Regions from separate parts of the Jeotgalibacillus aurantiacus genome, predicted to be linked through region 1. Evidence: predicted binding sites of a transcription regulator. Region 1 holds the regulator's gene; the other holds the start of a gene.
What was found. Region 1 encodes NrdR, which represses ribonucleotide reductase genes. Its sites were predicted from a motif close to AACACNATATATNGTGTT; they were not measured.

Region 1 (14,941 bases):
GCTGCGCCACAGATAATCTGTACAGGCTCTTCTTCACCAACGTCCACCTGGCAAATATTCAGTTTATCTGCCTCAGGATGCTTTTCGCATGACAGCACGTGTCCAACGACAACACCGCTGATGCCTTCACCTGGAACCTCGACTCCTTCCACTTCGATTCCGGAGCGGGTAATTTTATCTGCGAGCTCCTCAGGTGTAATGCCCGATAAATCTACATATTCTTCTAACCATTTATATGATACAAACATCTGGAGCCCTCCTTATCGAATTTCTTTTCGTCCGAATTGATCTAAAAAGCGGTAATCATTTGTGTAGAAATGACGGATATCGTCAATGCCATATTTCAGCATTGCGATTCGTTCCGGCCCCATTCCGAATGCGAAACCGGTATATTTTTCAGGATCAAATCCTGCCATACGCAGTACGTTCGGGTGAACCATACCTGCACCAAGAATTTCAATCCATCCTGTTCCCTTACATACACTGCAGCCTTTACCGCCACAGATTTTACATGAAATATCCATTTCAACAGAAGGCTCTGTAAATGGGAAAAAGCTTGGGCGCAGACGGATTTCACGGTCTTCACCAAACATCTTTTTGGCAAATACGTTCAGCGTTCCTTTCAGATCACTCATACGGATATTCTCATCCACGACGAGACCTTCGATTTGCATGAACTGGTGTGAGTGCGTCGCATCATCATTATCACGGCGGTACACTTTACCCGGGCAGATGATTTTCACCGGACCTTTACCTGCATGACGCTCCATCGTTCTTGCCTGAACAGGGGATGTATGCGTGCGAAGCAAAATGTCCTCAGTAATATAAAATGAATCCTGCATATCACGAGCCGGATGGCCTTTCGGCAGGTTCAGTGCTTCAAAGTTATAATAGTCCTTTTCCACTTCAGGTCCTTCTTCAATGGTATAACCCATTGAAATAAACAGGTCTTCGATCTCACTGATCACTGTCGTGAGCGGATGAGCATGACCTGCCGGCACAGGGCGGCCTGGAAGGGTTACATCAATCGCTTCCTCTGCAAGACGTTTTTCCACCGCCTGTCTTTCAAGCTCTTCCTGCTTGACTTCAATGGCCTTAGCAATCTCATCACGCACTTCATTGGCAAGCGCCCCCATTTTCGGGCGTTCTTCCGCAGATAACTTACCCATGCCTTTTAATACTTCCGTAATGGGACCTTTTTTCCCGAGATACGCGACACGTACATCGTTGATTGCTTTAAGATCCTGCGCTTCTTCAACCTGCGCCAGCGCCTGCTGGCTTAATTCTTTTAAGCGTTCTTCCATTGCCTTTCCTCCTTTTGATGGCTCTGTTAACAATTGATAACAAAGCTTTCCATACAAAAAAGCACTTCTCCCCTAAAACTAGGGACGAAGTGCTTTGATTCCGTGGTACCACCCTGATTGATCAGGCTTATCTATAAGACTGATCCTCTCAATTGACTGATAACGGCGTTTAGCCGGTGCATCTTTACGCTCAAACCAAGCGGTCCCGATGCCGACTCGGGAGGTGAACTTCATCATGGTTCGTGCAGGCAGATTTTCAGTCTATGATCCGCCTTCCCTTTTGCAGTCACACGTGATTACTTTTCTCCGTCAAAGTCTTTATGATTTATCCTCAACAAGTATATACTAATTCGCCTATTATTAAAAGAGGGAATCTCTATCCCTTTAAATGATAAAGCAGAATACCTGCAGCAATCGCCACATTTAACGATTCACTTTTCCCATAGATCGGAATATACAGGTTCTGATCGGTCTGCTCAAGCAGCTCCTGTTTCATCCCCGCTCCCTCATTCCCCATGATGAGGGCAAATTCTTTCTTGCTGTCCACTTCTCTATACGGAAGTGCCTCCTGCAGTGACGTACCGAAAACAGAAATACCGTTGTTTTTACAATACGCAAGAACAGATTGGATGTCTTCTTTAACAATCGGAAGATGGAAATGACTGCCCTGGGCTGCACGCAGAATTTTAGCATTATAAGGATCCGCCGTCCCTTTTCCTAAAATGACAGCATCTATTCCGGCCGCGTCCGCTGTCCGGATCATCGTTCCGATATTTCCGGGATCCTGAACGGAATCAAGGATCAGCAGCTGCTTCCCTGTCAGCGTTGCCACATTCAGATCAGGCTGTCTGCAAATAGCAAATACACCTTGTGAATGCTCTGTCTCGGCAAGGGCTGCACTGATCTCCTCTGTCACGATCGAAACCGGTAGCTCCTCTGCTTTTCCTGGTATCTCCACACCTTCACGGACAATCACTTCAATAACTGCATCCGCAAGAATTGCTTCTTCTATCAAATGATATCCTTCAACAAGAAACAAACCGGATTTATCCCGTCCCTTTTTCGTCAAAAGCTTTTTCCACTCTTTTACCTTCCCATTTTGCATGGACTGAATCACACTCATACCATTCTCTCCTCTGATTATCCGATTTCCTCATTATAGCGGAGTTTTTCCGCATAAACAAAACAATTCCAGGGAAAAATAGTTCAGATCATATGAGAGGAGGAAACACGATGAATTTGAACATCCGCGAAACCGTCATTCACAATGTAAAGGATAATTCAACCGCCCAGCTTGAGGACACCATTACCGATTCCATCGAGCGTAAAAAGGAAGAATTACTCCCAGGGCTCGGCGTCCTGTTTGAAATTATCTGGAAAGAAAGTTCAGGAGAAGACCAGCAAAAAATGCTTGAGCTTCTTGAAAACGGCCTGAAACATTAAGACTCACGGATCAGAAAATCAACACCTGCTATCGCAGCATACCCGAAGATCAGCGTCCACAAGGCAATACTGACGATTTGCCAGAATAGCACTCTTGCTTTATCTGCACCAAGCGACATGCTGATAAACGCAGCAATATGAGTACCAATCAGAATCGGTCCAAGAAGGGATAGCCCCGGCAGCCCGTATTTATTCCAAATATTACGCGCTCTCGTCTGCCTCTTCCCTTCTTTCTTTTCACCTTTTTTCCTGTTCGCCAGATAATCCCTTACCCTCTGAAATAAAACAATTAATAAAAAGACCGTTAATAAATTCCCCGCAAAACCGGTTACCATGACCCAAAATGGCGACAGCCCTCTCACAATCCCCAAAGGAACCACTAATGCAATTTCCAGCCACGGCGTAGCAGCAGCCAAAAACAACAGCACATACTCAACCAAACCCACACCTACACACTCCCTCAACACTAAACTTCGTATAAACAAGCTTACGAACCAACAGCAAAATAGTTTCACAACCCCATAAAATCCGAATTAATAGCCATGAGCGGAAAGCGCCGTCTGCAGCGCAGAGCCACGTTTCCCAATAATAAAAGGCTGCCAAGTGGCACATTCACCACCCGGCAACCTCTCTTCACTTAATCAAACGTAATCTTATTCACCGCATCACGATCCAGCTTCTTAATCACTTCCACAATCAACTTCACCGCATTCTCATAATCATCTTTATGAATCATCGCAGCATGCGAATGAATATAACGCGAAGCAACCGTAATCGCAATCGACGGTGCACCCGTCGCAGAAAGATGAATCGATCCAGCGTCCGTTCCTCCGCCTGCAATCGCATCAAACTGATATGGAATACCATGCTCATCAGCAATACCCGTAATAAAATCTCTCAGCCCTTTATGACCAACCATCGATGCATCATAAAGGATTATCTGAGGACCGTCACCCATTTTAGAGCTGGCTTCTTTAGACGTAATACCAGGTGTATCCCCCGCAATACCCACGTCAACTGCAATACCGATATCCGGCTTCACTGTTGCTGCCGCCGTACGGGCACCGCGCAGTCCCACTTCCTCCTGAACCGTGCCTACACCGTATACTTCATTCGGGTGCTGCGCATCTTTTAACGCTCTCATGACATCAATGGCAATCGCACAGCCAATACGGTTATCCCAGGCTTTTGCAAGAAGCATCTTGTCATTGTTCATGACAGTAAATTCGAAATAAGGAACAGCCATATCACCAGGTGTGACACCCCACTCCATTGCCTCTTCACGGGAAGAAGCACCGATATCAATAAACATGTCTTTGATATCAACCGGTTTTTTACGCGCTTCCGGAGGAAGGATATGAGGTGGTTTTGAACCAATGACCCCGGTAATATCCCCTTTTTTCGTTACAATCGTAACGCGCTGAGCCAGCATTACCTGTGACCACCAGCCTCCTACGGTTTGAAAGCGCAGAAAACCTTTATCATCAATCTGCGTGATCATAAATCCGACTTCATCCAGGTGACCGGCAACCATAACACGCGGTCCATTTGCCTCACCTGTCTTTTTGGCGATCAGACTACCGATTCCGTCCGTTGTCACTTCATCAGCGAATGGTGCTATGTATTTTTTCATTACCTCTCTCGGTTCACGTTCGTTACCCGGAATACCTTTAGCATCCGTTAAGTCTTTAAGCATCGTCAGCTGTTCGTTATATTCAGCCATTTCTTCGCCTCCCTAATTTTCATCCAGTCAAAATTATACCATTTCGTCAGATTATTCACAAAGCTGATTAATAGCCTTCCTGCTGACGCTTAATATTAACTTCATTTTTTTCCGTATATGCACTCATGACGTCCTCCACAGAAAAGCCGAGTACCGTCCCAATTTTTAAATACCGATCCCACATTCCATCGTAATTAAATTGGCTCTGATAGCTTCTGAATTGAGTAACTGAATGGTAAAAGTCAAGGAACAGGTCGCTCAAATCACTGCCAGAATGCACTTCTGCCTGATCTGTATATCTTAATTCCAGATCAAGCCCGATAGACAAAAGAAAATGGATCCCGTCCACATATTCCTCTAGAATGACTGATCTCTCGGATGGGCCTTTTTTGCTCCAGAATTTAAAACATCTCGTTTCATTAGCCAGCTCTCCTGCTTCAACGAGCAGCGCGAGTATTTTTTTATCCGTTACTTCCTGTTTTTCAATATTATTTTCACGCTCAATAAAGCGGTCAAGTTCAAGTTGCATATCATACAATTTAGTCCAGTTCATCATTTTCCCTCTCCTTCTCTGTTCAGTGTATCAAAATCACAAAAAAAGAAAAGAAAATTGGAACCTTTTTATCCCTCGGTACGTATAGAGGACAAGGATTGTTGGGGGGCGTTTAAATGGTTGTTCTTTTGCTGAGGCTGATTATACTTGCAGCTGTTCTTTATCTTATTTATAAGGGATTTAAATATTTGTTTGATCCGAAGAGGAAATTGGAGCTTGCCCACGAAAAAGCAGATTATTATTTTCATGATGATTCGAATAATCCACGTAAAAATTTCTTTATTACTTATAAAGGTCTGATGTTTCAAGGTGAAAAATATCTGGGTGAAACGGAGCGTTCATTTGATGTTGTTTCGATTTTCATCTGGCCGCATGACCCTTCCAGACTGCAGGGGTTTACGATTGAGGATTTCCGCTTTCTTGAAACGGAGGTTCGCAGCAATTATCCCCACGCCAGGATTGATTGGAAGAGTCCGATCAGGGAGCTGCTTGAAAAGGATCGGATGGAATGAATCCATTGAGTAATTTTTTGCAGTAGATCATTTGCAGGCAGGTGTTGATAGCAGAATGATTTCTGTCACTAGACAACACATATTTGTAGATAGAAAGCCTTCTAGGACTGGAATTGTTGAGAGCACTTAAAATCCTGTCGGTAGATACGTTATTTCTGTTGATAGCACTCAACGATCTGTTCATATCACCAAAGAATCTGTCGATAGATCAACTTCTACTTCCTAAAGCTGAACAGCGATTTTCACAAGCGTGATTGTCATCTGGCCGTTTTTCACAAAAAACCAGTTATCTCAAAAATGGTATAATGCAATCCCAAACAAAAAAAGATAGGAATTTGACGCAACTCAAAGTCAAATCCCTATCTTTTTTACTGCCAGTAATAGGTATAAATCAGAAGCCCTCCATACACGATTACGAGAAATGGAAGTCCCATGGAGAAGTTACGGTGTCTTGTCTTGTGGTGAAAAAACTGCATGCCAAGCCAGCTGCCGAGCGCTCCTCCTGCGAATGCAACAAGCCACAATGTTTTTTCTGGAATACGGTACTCATTTTTCTTAGCCTTCTTTTTATCGATCCCCATCGTAGCAAATCCCGCAATATTGATTAACAGTAAGTATCCCAAAAATAGCTGATTCATTCATATTTCCTTTCTTTACATATGATCAATGCTTCATTATCTATTTCAGTATAGAACAGATCACGCGGCATTTAAAATAAAAAAGAACTGCTCCGTCAATCGGAACAGTCCCTTTAATTATTACTTGTTAAGTTCAGCTTTTGCAGCGTCTGCAAGCTGTGTGAATGCTTTTTCGTCAGCTACAGCAAGCTCAGCAAGCATTTTACGGTTTACTTCGATACCTGCAAGCTTAAGTCCGTGCATTAAACGGCTGTAAGAAAGTCCGTTTGTACGAGCTGCTGCGTTGATACGAGTAATCCAAAGCTTACGGAAATCACGCTTTTTCTGGCGACGGTCACGGAAAGCATAGTTTCCTGACTTCATTACCTGCTGGTTAGCTACTTTGTATAGCGTATGTTTTGAACCATAATATCCTTTAGCGAGTTTAAGAACTCTTTTTCTACGTTTACGAGAAACGATTCCACCTTTAACACGTGGCATAGTGATTACCTCCTAATAAATCTTTGTTCTGTATTTTAAAATTAGATCATGTTTTTGATGCGCTTGTAATCGCCTGAAGACACAAGAGAACCTTTGCGAAGCTTACGCTTAGCTTTTGTAGACTTGTTAGCGAAAAGGTGACTAGTGTATGCACGTGAACGCTTAAGTTTTCCAGATCCAGTCTTTTTGAAACGCTTAGCTGATCCACGGTGAGTTTTCATTTTTGGCATGAGTAGTATCCTCCTTAAATCATTACTTTTCGATCGTTGGTGCAAGCATTAAGAACATGCTGCGGCCGTCCATTTTAGGTTTTGATTCCACTGTTGAAACGTCTTTGCATTCCTCAGCGAAACGCTCTAAAACCCGCTGTCCGATTTCCTTGTGCGTGATCGCACGTCCGCGGAAACGGATGGACGCTTTTACTTTATCCCCTTTTTCAAGGAACTTGCGTGCATTACGAAGCTTCGTGTTAAAATCATGCTCATCAATCGTCGGACTTAGACGAACTTCTTTCAGATTGATAACCTTTTGATTTTTACGTGCCTCTTTTTCTTTCTTCTGCTGCTCGAACTTGAATTTACCGTAATCCATGATACGTGCAACAGGCGGCTTCGCATTTGGTGCAACAAGAACCAGATCAAGGTTTACACGCGCTGCAATATCAAGGGCTTCGTTCTTGGATTTAATACCAAGCTGTTCGCCGTTTTGATCGATTAAACGTACTTCGCGTGAACGGATTCCTTCGTTAACCATTACGTCTTTGCTAATAGTAATCCACCTCCGGATTGATTTGAGAATACTCGGTTTGCGCATAAGATTAGTGCTTTAAGACATAAAAAAAGCCGGAAACCACATTAGTTCCCCGCATCCATGCATGCCGATACATACTTTATGTATGTACGTACTGCGTGTTACCTGTCAGCTACTGCTGTGCCGGTCAGGTGAGAAGCGGGTGCCTCTTCTTGTACACAAATTCGTATTCAATTCACTCATGCTATTGTAACGCAGCAAAAGTCTGCTGTCAATCCTTGTTCGTAATTAAATCAACATGATTGATCATATCAAATGATTTCGGATGTCGCAACAGTTTTTTGGATTTTTTTAATGAATGGTCCTTGTCTATTTAAACAGTCTTTCGTAAGATGATTGATCATGTTCCTAAAATGATGACGAATGATGTGTCTACCTGCCTTCTCAAACTGCGTTTAAGTTTGCTGAAACAGGCTAAACTGACTGTAAACCAACCAGAACGGAGGCACACAATTGAAATACACATATACCCTTACCACAATCGCCACCATGACCTTTCTTCTTGCAGCCTGCGGTGATGATGAAACAGTCAATAACCCTGCCCCCGAAGAAGAACAATCAGGTCAACAGTCTGACAGCGGATCTTCACAGGATAACACTGACATACCTTATTTAGAGTTTGACATTGATGTCGATTATGAAGGAAATGATAATGATTTTGAAACGACTTACGATGCAGAAGGAGAAACGATTAAAGCTTCTTTTGAAGATGAACAAAATATGATGATGCTCTCAGGAGATGACGCATTTCAAGAGATGCAGCCTGTTTTAAGCAGCTTCGAATTTACAGTGGATACACCCGATGAAGAAGTGATCAATGCTGTTATTGAGGGGTTCGAAATTGAAGAAGGCTTCCAGTCTATCGATGTTGAAATTAAATTCGAAGACGGAACAGAAAAAGATTATGAACGTGAAGCATAAGAGAAACCCGGCTGCCTGATTAAGGTGCCGGGTTTTATGTGTCAAACCTTTATTATTTCCTGATGTCCTTTTTAAGAACTTCTGCAAACGCCTCTAACGAAACCGTTTCAGAATCCTGTTCTCCATATTTACGGACATTCACTTCATTATTTTCCGCTTCTTTATCTCCCACAACAAGCATATAAGGGATCTTCTTCATCTGAGCTTCACGGATCTTATAACCCATTTTTTCATCACGGCTGTCAAGCTCCACACGTGCGCCTGCAAGCTGCAGCTCTTCCTGCACCTTTTTCGCGTAGTCAAGATGGATCGATGGTGAAACAGGAATGACCTGAACCTGAACAGGAGACAGCCACACAGGTAGTGCTCCCTTATGTTCTTCAATCAGGAAGGCAACAAATCGTTCCATTGTAGAAACAACTCCGCGGTGAATAACAACCGGACGGTGCTGCTTGCCATCTTCACCGATATAATTCAGATCAAAGCGCTCAGGCAGAAGGAAGTCAAGTTGAACAGTTGAAAGCGTTTCTTCCTTACCGATCGCTGTTTTCACCTGAACATCAAGCTTCGGTCCGTAGAAAGCCGCTTCACCCTCTGCTTCAAAGTAGTCATGGCCCATATCGTCCATAGCTTCTTTCAGCATCGCCTGAGCCTTTTCCCACATCTCATCGTCATCAAAATACTTCTCTGTATCCTCCGGGTCACGGTAAGAAAGACGGAATTTATATTCATTTAATCCAAAGTCTTTATATACTTCTTCGATCAGACGCACAACGCGCTGGAACTCTTCCTTGATCTGATCAGGACGCGCGAAAATATGAGCATCATTTAATGTCATGGCACGCACACGCTGAAGTCCTGAAAGTGCACCTGACATTTCATAACGGTGCATCAGACCAAGCTCTGCAATACGGATCGGCAGCTCACGATAGCTGTGAATGTCCTGTTTGTACACCATCATATGGTGCGGGCAGTTCATCGGACGGAGGACAAGTGTTTCATTATCCATCTCCATTGGGGGGAACATGCCTTCTTCGTAGTGGTCCCAGTGACCGCTTGTTTTATACAGCTCAGCACTGCCTAATGCAGGCGTATACACATGGTCATAGCCAAGTGAAATTTCTTTATCTACGATGTAGCGTTCAATTGTACGGCGGATTGTCGCACCCTTTGGCAGCCAGATCGGCAGACCTTGACCAACAAGCTGAGAGCTCGTGAACAGGTCAAGCTCCTTTCCGATTTTACGGTGGTCACGCTGCTTCGCTTCTTCAAGCATCTGAAGGTGGTGATCAAGATCTTCTTTCTTAAAGAAAGCTGTTCCGTAAATACGCTGAAGCATTTTATTATCGCTGTTTCCTCTCCAGTAGGCACCGGCCACGCTTAACAGCTTAAATTCCTTAATATGTTTTGTTGAAGGAACGTGGATACCGCGGCAAAGGTCAAAAAATTCACTTTGCTTATAAATTGTCACGTCTTCATCAGCCGGAATCGCTTCAATCAGCTCCAGCTTGTAAGGATCATTGATCTCTTCGAAACGGCGAACCGCTTCCGAGCGGCTGACAACCTCACGCTCCACATCAATGTTATCCCCAACGATTTTTTTCATTTCTTTTTCAATACGCGGAAGATCCTCTGTTGAAATAGATGACTCAGTATCAATATCGTAGTAGAAGCCACCTTCAATCACAGGACCGACACCAAGCTTCGCATCCGGGTAAAGACGTTTAACAGCCTGTGCCATCAGGTGAGCAGCGCTGTGACGCATAACTTCAAGAGACTCTTCATCATCAGGCGTTAAGATTGCGACTGTCGCATCCGCTTCGATCGGTGTGCGAAGATCGATCAGCTCACCGTTCACTTTACCTGCAACCGCTTTTTTCTTCAGTCCTGAAGAAATGGATGAAGCAATTTTCTCAACAGATGTTCCTTTCGGATACTCCCGGCTATTGCCATCTGGAAATGTAATCAGCATGTTTTCTTCCATCATTAACACTCCTTTTTGATTTTGCATGGACTCTCGCCTTCATGCTTTTTTATGCATATAAAAAAACCCCATCCCTGGAAAGGGACGGAGTTTTATCAAACCCGCGGTTCCACCCTTTTTTCTGAACAGACTGCATTCAGAATCTCTGGTTCAGCTAACGGGCTGCATCCGGTACAAATTACTGAAAGGTTCACTCGTACGGCTCAAGGGTGGTAAAGTCATTCCGCGTCATGAGAGGCTTGCAGCCGTGTCCTCTCTCTCTGAAAATCAGCCAAAATGATTCATGTCCCCATCAGTGCCTTTAAAAATATCTAATTCAAATGTATAAGGACATTTTAGAGCAGTCCTTTTCCAAAAGCAAGAGGGTTTTTTAAGAATGGCGTTTATTTTTGCCCTTCATTTCAACAGGTATAGAGAGAAATTTAATTCTTTCCATGATTCTCGCTGCCTTTACCGGTTCTTCCTCTCCACGCTGTGAGAATGTCAGGTGATGCTCAAGCCCTTCATAATCGAAATTGGAGCTGAAGAAAGTCGGAAGCCCCTCTGCCATTCGGTACTGCAGAATCGTCCCGAGCACTTCATCGCGCGCCCAGCTTGAGATTGATTCCGCCCCGATATCATCAAGCATAAGAATAGATGCTTTTTTTACGGCATCCACTTTCCCTGCAAACGATTGATCTCCTAATGACTGTTTCATTTCCTTCAGAAACTCCGGGAAATATAAAATAAAGCTTGCTTTGTTCTGGTTCTTCAGTTCGTTGGCAATGGCACCAAGCAGATAGCTTTTTCCTACACCGAACTGCCCGTAAAGATACAGGCCTTTATAATGTTCAGGGTCCTCTGTCAATCTTTTCACAAGGTCCTCAGCCATTTGCAACGCCTTCATCCGGGATGGGCTGTCCACATCCACCTGATCAAAAGTTGCCTTCAGAACATCCTTTGGAACATACATGCTTTGGATCAGCTTTTCCGTTTCCTTCTGCTCACGGGCTGCGAGCTGTCTTGGACATGGCGCATACTGTAGGTCAATAAAACCATTCTGGATGATCAGCTTCGGCTCATATCCCTGCATCGTATTTTTACATTCTCCGAGGCTTGGACAGTCCGCACACTTTACAGAACGGTTCATGTACTCGTAAAGCTTAATCATTCCCTGATCCACAGCATTCCTGGACAGGTTATCCCGGTTTTGCTGAAGAAAATGCTGAACCTCCGGATTGGAGGCAATCTCTTTTTTCATCATTTCATATCTCTGCTGGAACTGATCGGAACCTGACAGACGCCTGATCGTCCGGTTAATTGGATCCATTATTCATCACCTGCCATGCGTTTTTTCATTTTACGCTCTTTTAAATACCGTTCCCGCTCTTTTAAGAATTCCGGATCGGCCTCATCTTCTTCTGAATCGCTCTTGGAAGTAAACCAGTCCGGCAGCTTTTCCTTCCGGATCGTCTTTCCTTTTTTAGATGGCTGCTGCCCGCCTGATTTTTTCCAGGTCATATAGCTTTTATATTCTTTTTTCGCTTCCTCCATCGCTTCTTCTGCGGTCTGAATACCCGACCTTACCCAGTGATTGGCGATTTGTTCAGCGAAGCCTTTTGTCAGCTTCATATTCGTTCTCAACAGGACGAACTGAAGAAGGACATTCACCACTTCCTGAGGCAGCTTTTTCTCATAAAGAAGGGTCTCAATCAGTTCAAGCTCGGATCTCGTCGGATCGACACCTTTTGAGGCGTCCGATAATACCTTTACAGGAGATGCTGTCTTAAGATAATGCAGAAGACTGTCTTCTGTGTTCATTTCCGTGACAGGCTCCTGCGCAGTGCTTTCCTGTGCTTTTGCTTTGATTGATGGCAGCGTCCCTTTATTTCTGAGCTGGAAAACATCACGGCATGCCTTCCTTAATTCGTGTACATCAATCTGATCCTCTTCATTCAGCGCCGATAAAATCGGATTTTTCATATCTGTTTCAGTTAAGCCGTAAAGGACGGAAAGCTTTACGACCATTTGCTTTACCTCATAAGTAAGTGCTTTCCGGGGCACCAATGCCTCTGATAAACCCGCAAGCAGCAGCTGAAAATCAAATCCCTGAAAATCGGCAGGGACTCCTTCATTTTCAGCCCGATAAAGAACGGTTGTGTTTTTCTCAGGTGTCTCCGATTTTACAGGGGACAGCTTCATGTCCGACTCAAATACATCCTGAAAGCTCCGGGTAATATCGGTGTAATTTTCAAGGCTTTCAAAAGGGACGGAAAAAACCTTTTTCAACCTTTGAAACTGAGCACTGCCAATTTGTTTATATAGAAAAACACTCAGCATCGGGTCCTCAAAAAACAAGCGTGCACTCAGTGGAGGCTGAAGTTGATAAAGATAGGATTTCTTATCAGCCGATCCATGACGGTAAGTCTTTAAGAGTCCCATTCCCTCCAGACGCATCCTCGCCTGAAACACCTCATCAATGGAAAATGACAGCATTGACATGAGGGATCCATGACTGTAGCCGGCACTCTCAAGCTGATTTTTGTCTACCTCCATCCACAGGAGATTGTAAAGACTGACTGCATCCGGTCCTACGAGCGGCTGATATAAAAAAGTCAGTATTTCCCTGTCATGATGGTTAAGCTGACCATTCAGCTGGATTTTATATTCATCTGAAGGCTGTATCTCTTTCCATCTGTTCGTCATACACTCAGACCCTTTCCATTCAGACAAAAAAAGAGAAGAGGAAGACCTCTCACTCTCTTATGTACGTTCTTTATTCATCAGTTCTTTTAATTCCTCAATAAATACGTTGATGTCCTTAAACTGTCTGTAGACAGATGCAAACCGGACATAGGCGACCTCATCAACCTTTGACAGCCGGTCCATGACCATCTCGCCGATATCAACAGACGGGATCTCTGAAATACCCTGATTGCGCAGCTCCCGTTCAATATCTCCTGAAATCTTCTCCAGGTTTTCAAATGGAACCGGTCTCTTTTCACACGCTTTAATCAGACCTCTGAGAATTTTATCACGGCTGAATTCTTCACGTATGCCATCTCTCTTCACAACAATCAGCGGAACTTCCTCCACTTTTTCAAACGTCGTAAAACGGTAGTGACACGATTCGCACTCTCTTCTTCTGCGGATTGATCTGCCTTCATCAATCTGACGGGAGTCAATTACTCTCGTATTATTTTCATGGCACGAAGGACATTTCATTTCACCAGCTCCAAATTGGGTCTATTTCTTACTATGATAGCCAAAAAGGAGAGAAATCACAAGGTAGCCTTTAACGATCTGACTCCCGCAGCTCCCTTGACATAGCCTGATAACAGGCGAGCACTTCCTCTTTCAGCTTCGGATACGCACCGCCAACAATCGTCTGGTCCGTGGAAATCTTTAAGTCAAGCGCCGTATGAATCGGTCTTGTACTCACAACCGTCGCAATAATAAACATCGAAGGCTTTTTTGTCCGATTGATCATAATCTCCCCATGATCCTTCGATTCCGATGAGATATCATACCCTTCACCAGAAAAATACTTTTTAACCTGATCATACACCTTATCAAACGAAGCTTTGTAATAACGCGTTTCAAGCTCTTTATCAGCGTGCGAATCATGCGTCTCACACTCTGAGCTGAAGCGCTTAAACATCCCTTTTAAACCTGCCAACGTCATTCCTCCTCTAAACTCTGTATATCCATTCTATCAGTTTTTGTCGAATAAATAAAAACACACGTCAAAACGCCACAAAAGACGTTTCAAATTATATGTACGGTTTAAAAATCATTGCTTATCCGTTTTGTTTCCCTTACCTTTCCTTAACATCATAAGATTTGAAGATCCCACAAGAGTCGGCCTTGTATTTTTCTATTACTAACTGCCTTAAGAAAATGTAATACGTTTCAAAGAGGGCAGGGCCGCAGCCGGAGACTCCTGTGGCGGAAAGGGACAGGTGAAACCATTGTGCGAAGCACAAGGGGTTCACCGCCCGGCCACGGAAAGCGTAGGCTGCGGCCCTGCCCGGCTTTTTATACTTCTCCTATCACTAACCCTAAGAAAATGAATTGCTTCTCAAAGAAGGCTGGACTCATCAGAAGACTCCTTTGGCGGAAAGCGACAGGTGAGTCCAGCCCGATTTCACCATTTAATAAGTATATAAAAAGAGGATGCACAAAGGCATCCTCCTGAACGGTCAATATTCTATTAAACGGCACTAATAGCAGGTTTACCAACTTTAACAGGACCCATGCCTCTTGGCACTTCAACAGTCTCACGTGTTTGTGCACCAAGCGCTTCAGCGATATAATCTGCTGCGATTGTCGGATCCAGGTCCCCGCATGTGTATACGTCAATACTCGCGTAACCATGCTCCGGGAAGCTGTGAATTGTAAGGTGTGATTCAGAAATAATCACAACGCCACTTACTCCCTGCGGTGCAAATTTGTGAAATGCCACTTCTCTGACTTCTGCTCCTGATTTCAGAGCAGCATCGACAAATGTCTGTTCGATTAACTCCATGCTGTTTAACTTTTCAAAGTCACAGCCCCATAATTCTGCAATTACATGACGACCCATAGTTTCCAT
Region 2 (14,941 bases), on a different contig from region 1:
ATTGTCGGTTATAATCCTGAAGGCTTAAGAAGTCTTTCAAATAAAAAGCAGCTGTACAAGCTGTCCGGTTGATTGGAGGGGCGATTGCCTCTCTTTTTTTTGAATTTTACAAAAAATATGAGACATATTTACAATTTTGGTGTATAGTGAAGACATCTTTCAAAAAGGATGTGGTTCATGAATGACGTTTGGAACAGAACGGCTTGCATTGCAGCTTGTGAATGATGCTGTGAGGCAGGAAGGATCAGATATCCATCTGATTCCAAAAGAAAATTGTTTGCAGATTCAGTTGAGGGTGCAGGGTGATCTGGTTCAACACAAGACCATCTCTGCTGATGCGGGAGAACGGCTGATCTCACATTTCAAATTTAAAGCGTCACTCGACATTGGTGAGAAGAGAAAACCTCAGAGTGGTGCCTGTGATGTGATGATCGACGATGAATCGCTCCCCTTAAGAATTTCTACATTACCTTCTGCCACTGGAAGAGAAAGTATGGTCATCAGACTCCTCCCTCAATCCTTTGCCATACCCATCGAAAAGCTCTCCATGTTTTCTCACTCAGCAAAAAAACTTCAGGAATTGGCTTCATATCCCCAGGGACTTCTTTTATTTACAGGCCCAACCGGAAGCGGCAAATCCACAACGCTATACTCCCTGTTACACTTTTGTTCAACCGTTTTAAAAAGAAATGTTATTACACTTGAGGATCCTGTTGAAAGAAAGGAGGATCATGTTCTTCAGGTCCAGATCAATGAAAGGGCCGGTGTCACTTATTCTTCAGGCTTAAAAGCTATTCTGCGGCACGATCCGGATATCATTATTGTCGGAGAAATCCGGGACATGGAAACAGCAGATATCGCTGTTAAAGCTGCCTTAAGCGGTCATCTCGTTTTATCAACCCTACATGCAAAAAATGCAGCGGGTGCAATCAGGCGGATGATTGATCTGGGTATCTCAAAAGAAGTACTTTTGCAGGCGCTGATCGGCGTGACAGGTCAGAGGCTCGTGAAAATAAATACCGTCTCGCACAGCATTAAACGTACTTCTATATATGAGATCGTCACGAGTCCCGCAATTGAATCTCTTATTGATCAGATTCCTGTACGGCACAACTATGTGAGTTTACCGGACCTCTTTAGAAAGGGGGTCGCTCTTGGTTATGTTTCTTCAGAGGAATATCACCGCTGGATGGCGTCAGAAATCCCTTATTCCGAAAAAAGATCAGCCGCAATTCCTGTCAAGACTGAGTGAACTTAAGGAAAGTGGCTATCCCCTCAATCAAGCAATTGAATTTCTCCTGTTACCCTATCGTAAAAAGCCGGAAACACCCCGGAAAATTCATGATTCCCTTCTAAGTGGAGATTCACTGAGCGATGTGATGAAAACGCTTGGTTTTCCTCAATTCGTCTGTATGCATCTTTTTTTCGCTGAAGAATACGGAGATCTCACAAAAACGTTAAAGGAAACTTCGGATCTCATGAAGATGAAACAGCGGGAAGAGAAAAGACTGATCTCCATTTTGCAGTATCCTTTTTTTCTGATCATGATGTTTTCATTCATTTTAATCATCATGAATCATTATCTTATCCCCAGAATGAAAAGCCTCTATGCAGCCGTCGGATCAACTGAATCAGCAGCATTAAAAACGGCGGGTTCCATCTTTACGGCAATGCCCCAGGTCATTCTTTTCAGTACATGTTTGATTGTTTTATCACTTGTCAGTTTGTATGTCATATTAAAAAGACTATCAGCCCATTCCAGGTGGTCATTTTTGGCTTCCTTACCTGTGATAGGCTTTTACGTAAAAAGTTTTCACAGCTATGTTTTTTCACGTGAAGCTTCTGCCATGCTGAAAAGCGGATTGTCCTTTTATCAGATGCTTGAATCATTTATCTCACAGCCATACCGTCCCTTATACCAGGAAATCGGTCAGTTTATGATGGATGAATTGAAGAGAGGCCAGAACGTATATCATACGATGTTGCAGCTTCCCTTTTTTTCAGATGAGTTAAGTAATATTACGAGGCATGGAGAATTGAATGGAAGTCTTGAGCGGGAGTGGGGATTTTACAGCACTTTCTGTTTGTCAGATCTTGAATCCAAAACGAATACTGCTTTTTCTTTTATACAGCCCATTTTATTTACTTTACTTGGTTTGGCCGTTATCGGTGCATATCTGATCGTTTTACTGCCTGTTTTTCAATTAATGCAATCGATTTAAGGAGGAATTGTGATGATGAAATTAGTAAAAAGATTATTAACAAATACCCGGGGGTTTACACTGATTGAAATGGTCATTGTATTACTTGTTATCTCCGTACTGCTTATTGTCAGCCTGCCGAATATTTCATCCCAGAGTAAGGAAATCAACGGGAAAGGCTGCGAGGCTTTTCAACAAATGGTGCAGGCCCAGGTGGAGTCTTACCGGATGTCAAATAAAGCGCTGCCTGAATCGATGGTGAAACTTCAGGAGGAAGGCTATTTGAATGCAGAAGAAATGACCTGTCCGGATGGAAGGGAATTGACGATCGGTACAGATGGTCAGGTGTCCGTCGTTGAATCTACTCCGTAGAGAATCAGGCTTTACCCTGATTGAAATCATGGTTGTGCTGTTAGTTTTAAGTATATTTATTGTGATTGCATCATCTGTGAGAATTTCGGCAGATCGTGAACTGGCAGAGACGTTTGAAACCCAGTTGAGTCAGGATCTCCATTATGCCCAGTTGAAGGCAATCACAGACGGAAAATATATTCAATTTCAACTTCTACCGGAAGAGAGACGATACGTTGTAAGAATGGGAACGGGTGAGTCTGGGAATATTCTGATCGATCGAAGCATACCGGATGAAGTAGAATTCAATTCATACAGTTCGCTGCAATCATTCAGGTATACCCCCATTGGTAATACGAATACGTTCGGATCGCTGCGATTTTTTGTCAATGGGGATGATCTGGCCTTCCATTTTTATCTGGCAAGGGGGAGATTTACAATTGAAAAATGAATCAGGCTTTTCTTTGCTTGAGTCTGTTATCTCGATCGGGATGGTTCTGTTTTTATGCCTGACTATAGTACCTGTCACAGTGCTATCAATTCTTCAGGCAGAGGCGGCATCCGTTAAATATGAGCTTTGGAGTGTAGCAGCAGAACAGGTTGAATTTGTAAAACATACAGGTATACGGCAGCAAGAAGTTATAAAAGAAGGAGTTAAATATAAAATCACCTATTCTCCGGAAGGGATATGCGTTTATCATGGCACAGACTCAGGCTTATCTATCTGTTCATCTGAAGAATCATAAAGGATTTACATTACTAGAGGTTTTAATCAGTCTGGCTGTTTTAATGATCGTTGCACCATTACTCAGTTTGATAATCCTGACCTTTTATTCGGCATACGAGTCACTCGATGAGCAGAGAAATGAAGAATGGGAAATTTTCAAGATTCAGTTCAGGGAAGAAAACAAATATCTTCAGCTGAAGCAGGTTGAGGACCATGTCATTACCTTTACAGATGGAGAACAAGAGATCCGGTATGCAAGATACAGTTCTTATATCAGGCGTACGGTTGGTTTAGAGGGGCATGAAATTCATTTAACGAATGTCAATGCATTGAGGTTTCAATATCAAAATGGCTTTGTAAGAATGGAGGTTACATTTCTGGATGGACGGACCTACGAAGCTCATTTCACATTTTCCCCTTTTGAATCATAAGGGAAGTATTGTATTACCAGTTGTAATTTTTTATTTTGTCCTGTTATCTGCAGCGATCCTCATTACCACACTGTCTCACAATCAGGTACGCCATTATGAAGGAATGGTATCGTATTATCAGAAATCAGTTTACAAGGACTGGTCTGAGATCCGATCAGATTCTGACGCTTTGTCTAATGTGAACATGATGCGGTATGATGAATGAAACAGGGAGTGATGAGAATGAATGTTGAACATGTATTCCTAATCGGTTTTATGGGAGCGGGTAAATCAACAGCTGGAAAATTGGCAGCTGACCGTCTGTCACGTCCGTTCATTGATCTTGATCAATATATTGAAGAAAGAGAGAAAAGGAGTATTCCTGATATATTTAAATCAGATGGTGAAGCGTATTTCCGCAAATTGGAGGCCGGTGCGGTTAAAGAAATCGGAGAACCTGCTGTAACCGCAACCGGCGGCGGTATTTTATATGATCCAGAGACAGGTGAGTGGATGCGCAATCACGGTCTGGTCATCTATCTGCACGCTCCTTTTGAAGAACTGTACACCAGAATTTCAGGGGATCAGAACAGACCTGTAGCTGCAACGAGAACAAAGAAGGAACTTGAGGATCTATATCAACTAAGGCATGAGCAGTATCAGGCTGCGGCTCATGTTACTTTATCAGTTGACGATGTTTCGCCTGACATAACAGCTGATCAGATCAGATCAGCCGTTATGGAACGAGCCGGTATATAATGCCTGCTGAAGGAGTATGCATGCGAACATCATACGATTTTGATTCCTCAAGCCTTTCAGTATTAATTTTGTTTCTGATTGCCATTTCGGTGTGTGTGATCAGCCGGCTGATGGCGTGTTCAAAACTGATGACTGGAATGGAAAGCGTGCAGTTTTCCGGGATCAGCCCCGACAAATTGTCATTAAACGGGATGTCGTCCTGTGATTGCAGTGTACCTGTTGTCAAAGACATGGCCTGAATCGTCCATAAACTTTCCGGACCCGGGGGAGTAAATTCAGACTCTCCGTGAAAAAATAACCATGGATAAAGCTTTACATGCACATGTTGTACAGCAGGCTTTTCATAAAACTTATAAAAGCCTGCTTCTTCGTGCGCTGATTGGACAAGAGACTGAAATACGGGATGGGAATGGGTGATTTTATCGACAGAGGGAGGATCTTCCGTACTGTTCATTGAAATGAATACTCTCGCAGGTTCCCCTTTTTGAAATGTTGCGTCACGGTAATGCCAGTAATAAGGTCTGTTCATGTATTTCCGGTCAAGCTCTTCAGTCAGCTGCACCATAAATTCTTGCTTCCCCTCTGTAACGGAAGCTCCTTTATGGATTAAAAATTCTTTGATTAAAGTCAGGTGCATGGCATTCACTTAAAATTCCTCCTTTTCCGGAAAGCCTTCCGTTCCGGTGGCGACTGCCTGGTCAGATTGCAATATCTTCTGATGCGCCTTTTTCAAAACGGATTCCAGATGATCCAGTTTCAATTTCATTTCCTTTTCCGATCTGGAGTGAAGGATGGCATCGTTTAAATAGCGGTCAAGGTCCTTTTCTGTCGTTCCGCTCAGCAGATGATCGTGCTCACCGACAATCGTTTCGAAAAGCACCATCTTATCTTTTAGCAGCCTCCAGATTCTTTCCTCGATCGTATTTTTATTCAGCAAATAATAAATATTTACATCATTTGATTGACCAATTCTGTGAACCCTGCCTGTTCTCTGCTCGAGCTTCATCGGATTCCAGGGAAGGTCTGCGTGGATCAGGCAGTGACAGAATTGAAGATTCAGTCCTTCTGATCCCGCCTCGGTTGCAACCATGACTTCTGCCTGGTCCCTGAACAGATCGGTCATCCATTGCTTTTTCCCTTTTTTAAATCCTCCTCTGAAAAGCACCGAAGAGATTCCGTTTTGTTTCAAAAACCAGTGAAGGTAGAGCTGTGTTGCCCTGTATTGTGTAAAGATCAGCACTTTGTCCTGGTGCTTTTTGACAATCTCCAGTATTTTTTGTGCTTTGGCTGTAATCAGTTCATCAGGCGTGATGTTTAAATTCACCTTAATCGATTTGCAAAAATCATCGTGCTTTTCTCCTCTGAGTGCTTTTAATAACGAAATGCTGGAGCTGCAGCCCTGTCGGAGCAGTGCCAGATGGCTGAACGAGTGAAGGTTTTCTTTTTGCATCCTCGTATATTCATTTTCAACAGCCTGATAAAGAGATTTTTCATATGGCAGCTGATCAATCCATAAAACGTTGATCTTCCGTTTTGTCCACTTGACGTCCGTTTCGTTGCGGCGGGAACGGATCATGAGCTGATCCATTTTTTCCTTCAACAATCCTTTATCGTCACAGGCAATCAGTTTTTTGAAGTCCTTTTTGCTTTCGAAAAGTGATGGATGCAACAGCTGTGACAAGTGGTACAAATCCTCTGTTTTATTTTGTACCGGCGTTGCTGTTAAAAAAATCCGGTAAGATGATTTCAAAGATGCGACAAACTGATGATTCAGCGTTTTTGGGTTGGATAATTTATGTGCTTCATCAACCAGAAGGAGATCAAACGCTTCCTTCTGAAACTCTGAACGGAATGGCTCCCTTTTGACAAGGTCAATGGAAGCGATGGTAATCGGTGACTGTCTCCATTCTTTTTTTCCTCTATGGATAATAGAAGGGAGAGTGAACCGCCAAAGCTCTTTTTGCCACTGCCCGGCCAGTGATGACGGAACGAGAATGAGCACCTTTTTAACCATTTTTCTGCACAGCAGTTCTTTAATGATCAGTCCGGCTTCGATTGTTTTACCTAGTCCGACTTCATCTGCCAGAATGGCGCGGCTACCCATCTCAAATAATACCTTCTCAGCTGCATTGATCTGATGAGGCATAGGAGAAAAATCAATCAGGTCCTGCAGACAGCTCAGTGTACGTTCTTTTTTGATGGACGTGTATTTTAGTTCATAGGATATTTCAGTCAATGCAAGGCTTGATGGCTCACTAAAGCTGTTCAAATAACGAAAAAAACGTTCGCGCCAGTCCTTGTCCCCAATTGAAACGTTGATTTCCATATTTTTTCTCCTTTCATCTTGTATAGTCAAATACCAAAACATTTGAACATTCAAACTAAAAAAACATTGCCTAAAAAACTGAAATGATGATACTATTAAGGTGATTTTTAAAGTATTTAACTGCTAAATACGAACATTAAAGAAAAATAAAAGATTGCTGTTCATAGTATGTCCAACTGACATGACAAATATGAGCGAATGATGGCAGAAGGAGAGATCCTTTATGGACGCCGAAGGAGCAAGCATGTTTACATGTGAATCTCTCAGGCAAAAAGACTTCTGTCGGACGCAACTCTGGAGAGTGTTTCTTTGTGAAACCACCAAAGAGGAAAGCCATCAGGTAAACTTTCAGGTGAAAAGGACAGGGACCCCTAAATGACCAAAGGGGATTCCCTGTCCTTTTTTGTTCGGCTTACGTATTTCGTTCAGTGTGTGGATGTATTATTCATCAGAAAGGAGAAAAAGAATGGTTACAGCTTTAAAAAGAACTCCGCTTTTCCCTTTATACAGTGAATATGGAGGAAAAGTCATTGATTTTGGAGGCTGGGAGCTTCCGGTTCAGTTTTCAGGTATTAAACAGGAACACCATGCTGTCAGAACGAAAGCAGGACTGTTTGACGTTTCCCATATGGGTGAAGTCATGGTGGAGGGGCCGGAGAGCCTGAACTACCTTCAGAAAATGATGACCAATGATATTAGCACGCTTGAAGACGATCAGGCGCTTTATACAGCCATGTGTTATGAAAACGGAGGGACGGTAGATGATCTTCTTGTTTACCGCTATGACGCTGAAACCTATCTCCTTGTCATTAATGCTTCAAATATAGATAAAGATGTTCAATGGTTAAAAGACCATCAGATCGAAGGGGTTACTCTTGAAAATATTTCAGAGCAAACGGGTCAGCTTGCTTTGCAGGGACCACTTGCACAATCCATTCTTCAACAGCTGACAGAAGAGGACCTCGCGGGTATTACATTCTTCCGTTTTAAAAGAGATGTGAAAATCGGAGACTATTCCGTGCTCGTATCGAGAACCGGCTATACAGGTGAGGACGGCTTTGAACTTTATTGCCGTGCTGAAGATACCCCTGGACTATGGAGGCTGCTGCTGGAAAAGGGTAAAGAGTCAGGGCTGGAGCCATGCGGTCTTGGTGCGCGTGATACACTGCGTTTTGAAGCGAAGCTTGCTCTTTACGGGCAGGAGCTTTCACAATCGATTTCTCCGATTGAAGCAGGAATCGGCTTTGCCGTTAAAACAAATAAGGAAACACCATTTATCGGACAGGAAGTGCTGAAGGATCAGAAGGAAAACGGTGCACCAAGGAAGCTTGTTGGCATCGAAATGATTGATCGTGGTATTCCACGTTTCGGTTATAACGTATTTGTAGGTGAAAAGGAAGTAGGTTTTGTTACGACCGGTACACAGTCCCCGACACTTGGTAAAAATGTTGGATACGTATTGATTGAAAAAGAATTCGCGTCAATGGATCAGGAACTTACAGTTGAAATCAGGTCCAAACATGTGAAAGCGAAAGTCGTAAAATCCCCATTTTATAAACGTAAATCATAAAAGCAGGAGGAATCATTACTATGACACATCGTTATTTACCGATGACAGAATCAGATAAGCAGGAAATGCTTTCAGCCATTGGTGTATCAACCATTGAGGAGTTGTTCTCCGATATTCCCGAAAAGGTACGCTTTGACGGGGAGTTAAATATTAAACCTGCTAAAGCGGAATCTGCCTTAACAAAAGAGCTCGCTCAGCTGGCTGCTAAAAACGCGGATACGAAGAAATACACGTCATTCCTCGGAGCAGGGGTTTACGACCATTATTCTCCGACGATTATGGATCACGTCATTTCAAGATCTGAATTTTACACAGCTTATACCCCTTACCAGCCTGAAATTTCCCAGGGAGAGCTGCAGGCCATTTTCGAATTTCAGACGATGATCTGTGAGCTGACGGGAATGGATGTAGCCAACTCATCCATGTATGACGGAGGGACATCATTCGCAGAAGCAGCGATGCTGTCAGCGGGTCAGACACGCAGAAAGAAAGTGCTTGTCTCTGAAGCCGTTCACCCTGAATCACGTGCCGTTCTGGAAACGTATGCAGCGGGTCAGCACATCGAAGTCGTAACGGTGCCGGAATCTAATGGCGTAACAGATCTTGACGCCCTGAAAGAGCTTGTAACAGATGAGATTGCGGCTGTTATGGTTCAGTATCCTAACTTCTTCGGACAGATCGAACGTCTTGATGAAATCGAGAAAATTACGCACGCTTCAAAAGCGATGTTTGTAGTATCCTCGAATCCGATTTCGCTTGGCGCCCTGACACCTCCTGGACAGTTTAACGCCGATATCGTTGTTGGGGATGCACAGCCGTTTGGACTTCCTCAGGCATTCGGCGGCCCGCACTGCGGTTATTTTGCCGTAACGAAAAAGCTGATGCGAAAAGTGCCCGGCCGTCTTGTCGGTGAAACGCAGGATGAGAATGGACAGAGAGGATATGTGTTGACGCTTCAGGCACGCGAACAGCATATCCGTCGTGATAAAGCGACTTCCAATATCTGTTCCAACCAGGCGCTAAATGCACTGGCATCATCCGTCACGATGACCGCACTTGGAAAACAGGGGATTCAGGAGATTGCGAATCAGAATTTCCAGAAGGCTCATTATGCTAAGAAACGACTTCAGGAAGCGGGTGTCACGATCGTGGACCAGGGCTTTACCTTTAATGAATTCGTCGTTGAGTTAAGCCGTCCTGTAAAAGAAGTGAATCAGTCGCTGTTTGGAAAAATGGTTTTAGGTGGATATGACCTTGGCCGTGATTATGACAGCCGTAAAAACCAGATGCTGATTGCTGTGACAGAGCAGCGGACAAAAGAAGAAATTGACCTACTTGCAGAGGAGCTGAAGCAATATGCATAACAAAGATCAGTCACTCATTTTTGAACTGTCAAAAGAAGGACGCACAGGGTATAGTCTGCCTGAACTTGATGTACCGGAAACGGATCTGTCTGAGCTTGTACCGGAAGGATTTTTAAGAAAAGAAGCACCAGAACTGCCGGAAGTATCCGAGCTTGATATTATGAGACACTACACAGCGCTTTCAAACAGAAACCACGGTGTGGACTCCGGCTTTTATCCACTCGGTTCCTGTACGATGAAGTACAACCCGAAAATTAATGAAGCGGTTGCGCGTTATGACGGTTTCGCCCATATCCATCCGCTTCAGGATGAAAGTACGGTCCAGGGTGCGATGGAGCTTATGTACGACCTTCAGGAGCATCTTGTGGAAATCACAGGAATGGATGAAGTGACGCTACAGCCTGCAGCAGGTGCCCACGGTGAGTGGACGGGTCTGATGATGATCCGCGCTTATCATGAGGCAAACGGTGATTTTAACCGGACGAAGGTCATTGTTCCTGATTCAGCACACGGTACGAACCCTGCATCCGCAACAGTGGCAGGTTTTGAAACGATTACCGTTAAGTCCAATGAGCAGGGACTTGTAGACCTGGATGACCTGAAGCGCGTCGTTGGGGACGATACGGCAGCACTTATGCTTACAAACCCTAACACGCTCGGGTTGTTTGAGGAAAATATTCTTGAAATGGCTGCGATCATTCACGAAGCAGGCGGCAAGCTTTATTATGACGGAGCTAACCTAAATGCCGTGTTATCAAAAGCACGTCCTGGTGACATGGGCTTTGACGTTGTGCATCTTAACCTTCATAAAACATTTACAGGTCCTCACGGAGGCGGCGGTCCGGGATCGGGTCCTGTCGGCGTGAAAAAGGATCTGATTCCGTATCTTCCTAAGCCGGTATTAGTGAAGAAGGGTGGCGTTTTAACATTTGATTATAACCGTCCTCAGTCAATCGGACGTGTTAAGCCGTATTACGGAAACTTCGGCATCAACGTTCGTGCCTATACGTATATCCGCACAATGGGGCCGGATGGTCTGAAAGCAGTCAGTGAATATGCTGTTCTCAATGCCAACTACATGATGAGAAGACTGGCTGAACATTACGATCTGCCATTTGACCGTCATTGTAAACACGAATTTGTATTAAGCGGTAAGCGACAGAAAAAGCTTGGTGTCAGAACGCTTGATATCGCTAAACGACTCCTTGATTTCGGCTTCCACCCGCCAACCATTTACTTCCCGCTGAATGTTGAGGAATGTATTATGATTGAGCCGACTGAAACGGAATCAAAAGAAACGCTGGATTCATTTATTGATGCTATGATCCAGATTGCGAAAGAAGCAGAAGAGAATCCGGAAATCGTACAGGAGGCTCCTCACACAACTGTGATCAGCAGACTGGACGAAACAAGAGCAGCAAGACAGCCGATTCTCCGCTATACTAAAAAAGAAGCAGTTGAAGTATAAAAGGAAAACTCCCTGAATTTTTTCAGGGGGTTTTTTGAATTGAAAGTTGTCACGGAACGAGCCTCCGCTTACGGCAGGGCGGTGAACAAGCCTGCGCTTCAGCCGGTTTCACCTGACCCGGGGATCTCCCATTCACTTGAAGTACTCAGTCTATAGAAATGTGTTTAATACATACAAAGCGGTCAATTAAAAAAAGTCAAAAGCCTCTTTTGTAACGGAGGCTTTTGACTTTTTGTGGGATGGTTATGATTAATCGAAACAAATTATTTTATTTGCGTTTAATTTTACCTGTCCATTTTTTAAATCCGCCTTGTAGCTGGTAAAGGTCTTTTACACCTTTTTTGTGAAGCAGCTGGGCAGCGCGTCCGCTTCTCATGCCGTTTTGACAGTAAAGATAAACGGGCTTGTCTGCGCGGATTTCGCCGAGGCGCATTTTTAGCTGAGACAGTGGAATGTTTCTGGCGCCAAGGATATGACCGCCATCATATTCACGCTGTTCTCTGACATCAATCAGCTGTGCTTTGCGGTAACCGTTCTTGAATTCCTCTTCTGTCAGCGTCTTTAAAATCTTTTTCTGACGGAAATAGGTGAAGACTGAATAAAGAATGATCGCAGCAAGGACAGCGATTAGTACATAAAGTGACTCCAACTTTTTAACCCCTTTCTATTTTCAGCACTATTCTTTATTATAGGGGTCAGAGGTTAATAGTTCAAAGAAAAATATAAGAAACATCAGGATACATGAAAATAATATTTGAATAGACGGTTAGGTGATCATGTTGGAAAAAGAAAAGTGGTACTTTATTGATTCAGGATTTTGCGGTCCCGCCTTTAATATGGCGATGGATGAAGCGCTATTGGAATGGCACAGCAAGGGGGAAATCCCGCCTGTTATCCGTTTTTACGGCTGGAACCCTCCCTCATTGTCGATCGGTTATTTTCAAAAAGCAGAAAAAGAAATTAACCTGGATGAAGTAAAAAAACAGGGTCTTGGATTTGTCAGAAGACCGACCGGTGGCAGGGGAGTGCTTCATGATAAAGAGCTGACCTACAGCGTGATTGTATCTGAAGAGCATCCCGACATGCCGCATACTGTAACGGAAGCATATCGTGTCATCTCTGAAGGCATTCTGAACGGTTTCCGTGAACTTGGGCTTGATGCCTACTTCGCAATTCCGGATTCAGAAAAGGAAAAAGCACAGCTTAAAGATCCAAGAAGCGCTGTATGCTTTGATGCGCCGAGCTGGTATGAGCTGGTTGTGGAAGGACGAAAAGTGGCTGGGAGTGCCCAGACAAGACAAAAAGGTGTGATCCTGCAGCACGGTTCCATTTTGCTCGACCTTGACACAGAGCAGCTGTTCAGCCTGTTCAACTATCCAAGTGAACGGGTAAAAGAACGGATGATGCGGGCGTTTTCAGATAAAGCGGTGGCGATCAATGAACTAAGAAAGGTTCCGGTCACTTTTGAAGAGGCGAAAGCAGCCTTCCATAAAGGATTTGAAAAGGGTCTGAATATTGAACTCGTTCCCTACACCCTGTCAGACGAACAGTTGCGTGTAGTAGAGTCCATTATGGAGAAGAAATATTTAAGTGATGACTGGAACTATCAAAGATAATATTGTTTTTTAAAAAATGAGAATCATCTATATAGTGCCAGGACATTCCGGAGACTCCTGCGGCAGAGAAGCGACAGGTGAGATAGCCTAGCGCAGAGCGCTAGCTGGCTCACCGCGCGGCCTTGGAAAAGCGGAGGCGACTCGTCCAGCCCCGACAAGCATAAGGCGAAGATGAAAAGAGGGCTGATCTTCGCCCTCGTTCATCTTTGACTTATGACCTCGAGGGCTAATTGCCGAAGCTAGACAAAGGAAAGCGGAGGAATGTCCTGGCACGGTTCTGTCAAACAATACCTTAAAAAATGAGCTAAAAAGCTCATTTTTTTCTTTTTGTTTAAATGATAGCATAGGTTCCTTTAAGAGAAATGCAGGTGGCTGTTGATTTCTAGATTAAGGAAGAAATGCTGTTTGAAACTCAAGCTCCGATTTGGTCGAAAATTGGGGAAATGTTATAAAAAACACTGCGTTTTCTCGTGTTTTGTTCATTTTTCTTATAATTGAGCATTTGACAAAATCTTTTGCTTGACCGAAAAAACTATATATAGTATTTAGGTGAAAAATAAAAACACAATATGTTGTGTTTTATAATTGAAATTCGGGTAATGGAAGAGTAAACTACAAATAGTTAATATTTAATCATGAAGGGGAGACACAAATGGCACAATTATCTACTTCAGTACCTAAACTCAACAAAGAGGCATTGAACCGGGATATTAAACAGTTCCCTCAGGTACACGAAATTACAGATCAGATGTCGAAAACACATAAAGGTGTGTCGAGACTGGTCATGCTTGACCGCTATTCATTTAAAGATACTGAAAAGAAGACACTGAGAGAAGGGGACTTTGTTGTTCTGACGATCCGTGAAGACCCGAAATTTCCTGCTCGTGGACTTGGTTTTATTCAGAGTATTGACTGGAACAGGCGTGAGGCACATGTGCTGATTGAAGAAGAATTCAGAAATTCCCTTGATACACCGAAAGAGATGGAGTCAGGTGTTGTTGTCAGATCTCTTGATGTCATTGAAAAACCGCTTGAAGTTTATTACGAACAGATTGCGCTGCGTAATGCAACGGGTCTCGCAGCAGTTGAAAAAACACCTGAGCTTCGTGAACAGTGGACAAAAAAGTTTTACGAAGAGCTTTCCAATATGCGTTTTGTACCTGCGGGCCGCGTGCTTTATGGAGCGGGAGCGGAGACAGACGTTACATTTTTCAACTGTTACGTAATGCCTTTCATTCAGGATTCAAGAGAAGGGATTTCAGATCACCGTAAGCAGGTCATGGAAATCATGAGCCGCGGCGGTGGTGTCGGGACAAACGGTTCGACACTGCGCCCGCGCAATACACTGGCAAAAGGCGTAAACGGCAAATCTTCGGGTTCTGTTTCATGGCTGGATGATATTGCGAAGCTGACGCACCTGGTTGAACAGGGAGGATCACGCAGAGGGGCACAAATGATTATGCTCTCGGACTGGCATCCTGACATCATTGAATTTATTATCTCCAAGATGCAAAATCCGAGAATTCTGCGTTTCCTTCTTGAAACAACTCAGGATGATTTTATCAAAAAGATCGCACAGGAAAAACTTAAGTTTACGCCTTTAACAGAGCAGGAAGCCGCCATGTATCAAAGCATTGCCAATTATGAAAACATCGAAGGCTTCGGCGGCTTTAATCAGTCCATTATTGATGATGCGAAAGAAAAGCTTGCTGAAGGCGGAACTTATGCTGTTCATAACTCTGAATTTCTTACAGGTGCCAATATTTCAGTCTGTCTGACGGACGACTTTATGAAAGCAGTGGAAGAAGACGGAGACTATGCATTAAGATTCCCGGATGTAGAAAATTACACGGCCGAGCAGATGAAAAACTACAATGAAAACTGGCATGAAGTCGGTGATGTGAGACGCTGGCAGGAGCAGGGTAATGCGGTAAGAACATACCGTACAATTAAAGCGAAAGAGCTTTGGAACCTGATCAATATTTGTGCAACGTACTCAGCGGAACCTGGTATTTTCTTTATTGATAATGCCAATGACATGACGAATGCAAAAGCATACGGTCAGCAGGTTGTAGCGACAAATCCATGTGGTGAACAGCCGCTGGCTCCATACTCTGTATGTAATCTGGCAGCCGTAAACCTGGCAGAA

Region 2: a site for NrdR is predicted at 13,354-13,371, ahead of H7968_RS05155 (vitamin B12-dependent ribonucleotide reductase). Genes of this name have one in related genera too.

Annotation. Positions count from the first base shown of each region.
Region 1 is NZ_JACNMS010000004.1:150,148-165,088, reverse strand. It holds gene pheT (phenylalanine--tRNA ligase subunit beta) at 1-248, opposite strand, end outside; gene pheS (phenylalanine--tRNA ligase subunit alpha) at 261-1,304, opposite strand; T-box leader at 1,382-1,626, opposite strand; gene H7968_RS13645 (TrmH family RNA methyltransferase) at 1,681-2,427, opposite strand; gene sspI (small acid-soluble spore protein SspI) at 2,538-2,747, shown strand; gene H7968_RS13635 (small multi-drug export protein) at 2,744-3,193, opposite strand; gene H7968_RS13630 (M42 family metallopeptidase) at 3,385-4,470, opposite strand; gene H7968_RS13625 (dUTP diphosphatase) at 4,538-5,023, opposite strand; gene H7968_RS13620 (sigma-w pathway protein ysdB) at 5,140-5,535, shown strand; gene H7968_RS13615 (DUF1294 domain-containing protein) at 5,904-6,173, opposite strand; gene rplT (50S ribosomal protein L20) at 6,294-6,653, opposite strand; gene rpmI (50S ribosomal protein L35) at 6,695-6,883, opposite strand; gene infC (translation initiation factor IF-3) at 6,906-7,406, opposite strand; gene H7968_RS13595 (YusW family protein) at 7,917-8,384, shown strand; gene thrS (threonine--tRNA ligase) at 8,437-10,368, opposite strand; T-box leader at 10,446-10,673, opposite strand; gene dnaI (primosomal protein DnaI) at 10,739-11,677, opposite strand; gene H7968_RS13580 (replication initiation and membrane attachment family protein) at 11,677-13,053, opposite strand; gene nrdR (transcriptional regulator NrdR) at 13,111-13,572, opposite strand; gene H7968_RS13570 (cytosolic protein) at 13,643-14,026, opposite strand; gene speD (adenosylmethionine decarboxylase) at 14,561-14,941, opposite strand.
Region 2 is NZ_JACNMS010000002.1:68,459-83,399, forward strand. It holds gene H7968_RS05080 (Spx/MgsR family RNA polymerase-binding regulatory protein) at 1-72, shown strand, start outside; gene comGA (competence type IV pilus ATPase ComGA) at 182-1,252, shown strand; gene comGB (competence type IV pilus assembly protein ComGB) at 1,161-2,222, shown strand; gene comGC (competence type IV pilus major pilin ComGC) at 2,238-2,573, shown strand; gene comGD (competence type IV pilus minor pilin ComGD) at 2,557-3,003, shown strand; gene H7968_RS05105 (type II secretion system protein) at 2,993-3,298, shown strand; gene comGF (competence type IV pilus minor pilin ComGF) at 3,252-3,710, shown strand; gene H7968_RS05115 (shikimate kinase) at 3,933-4,448, shown strand; gene H7968_RS05120 (YqhG family protein) at 4,426-5,085, opposite strand; gene H7968_RS05125 (DEAD/DEAH box helicase) at 5,095-6,774, opposite strand; glycine riboswitch at 6,973-7,063, shown strand; glycine riboswitch at 7,067-7,141, shown strand; gene gcvT (glycine cleavage system aminomethyltransferase GcvT) at 7,241-8,344, shown strand; gene gcvPA (aminomethyl-transferring glycine dehydrogenase subunit GcvPA) at 8,365-9,708, shown strand; gene gcvPB (aminomethyl-transferring glycine dehydrogenase subunit GcvPB) at 9,701-11,176, shown strand; gene H7968_RS05145 (rhodanese-like domain-containing protein) at 11,445-11,825, opposite strand; gene H7968_RS05150 (lipoate--protein ligase family protein) at 11,956-12,792, shown strand; gene H7968_RS05155 (vitamin B12-dependent ribonucleotide reductase) at 13,445-14,941, shown strand, end outside.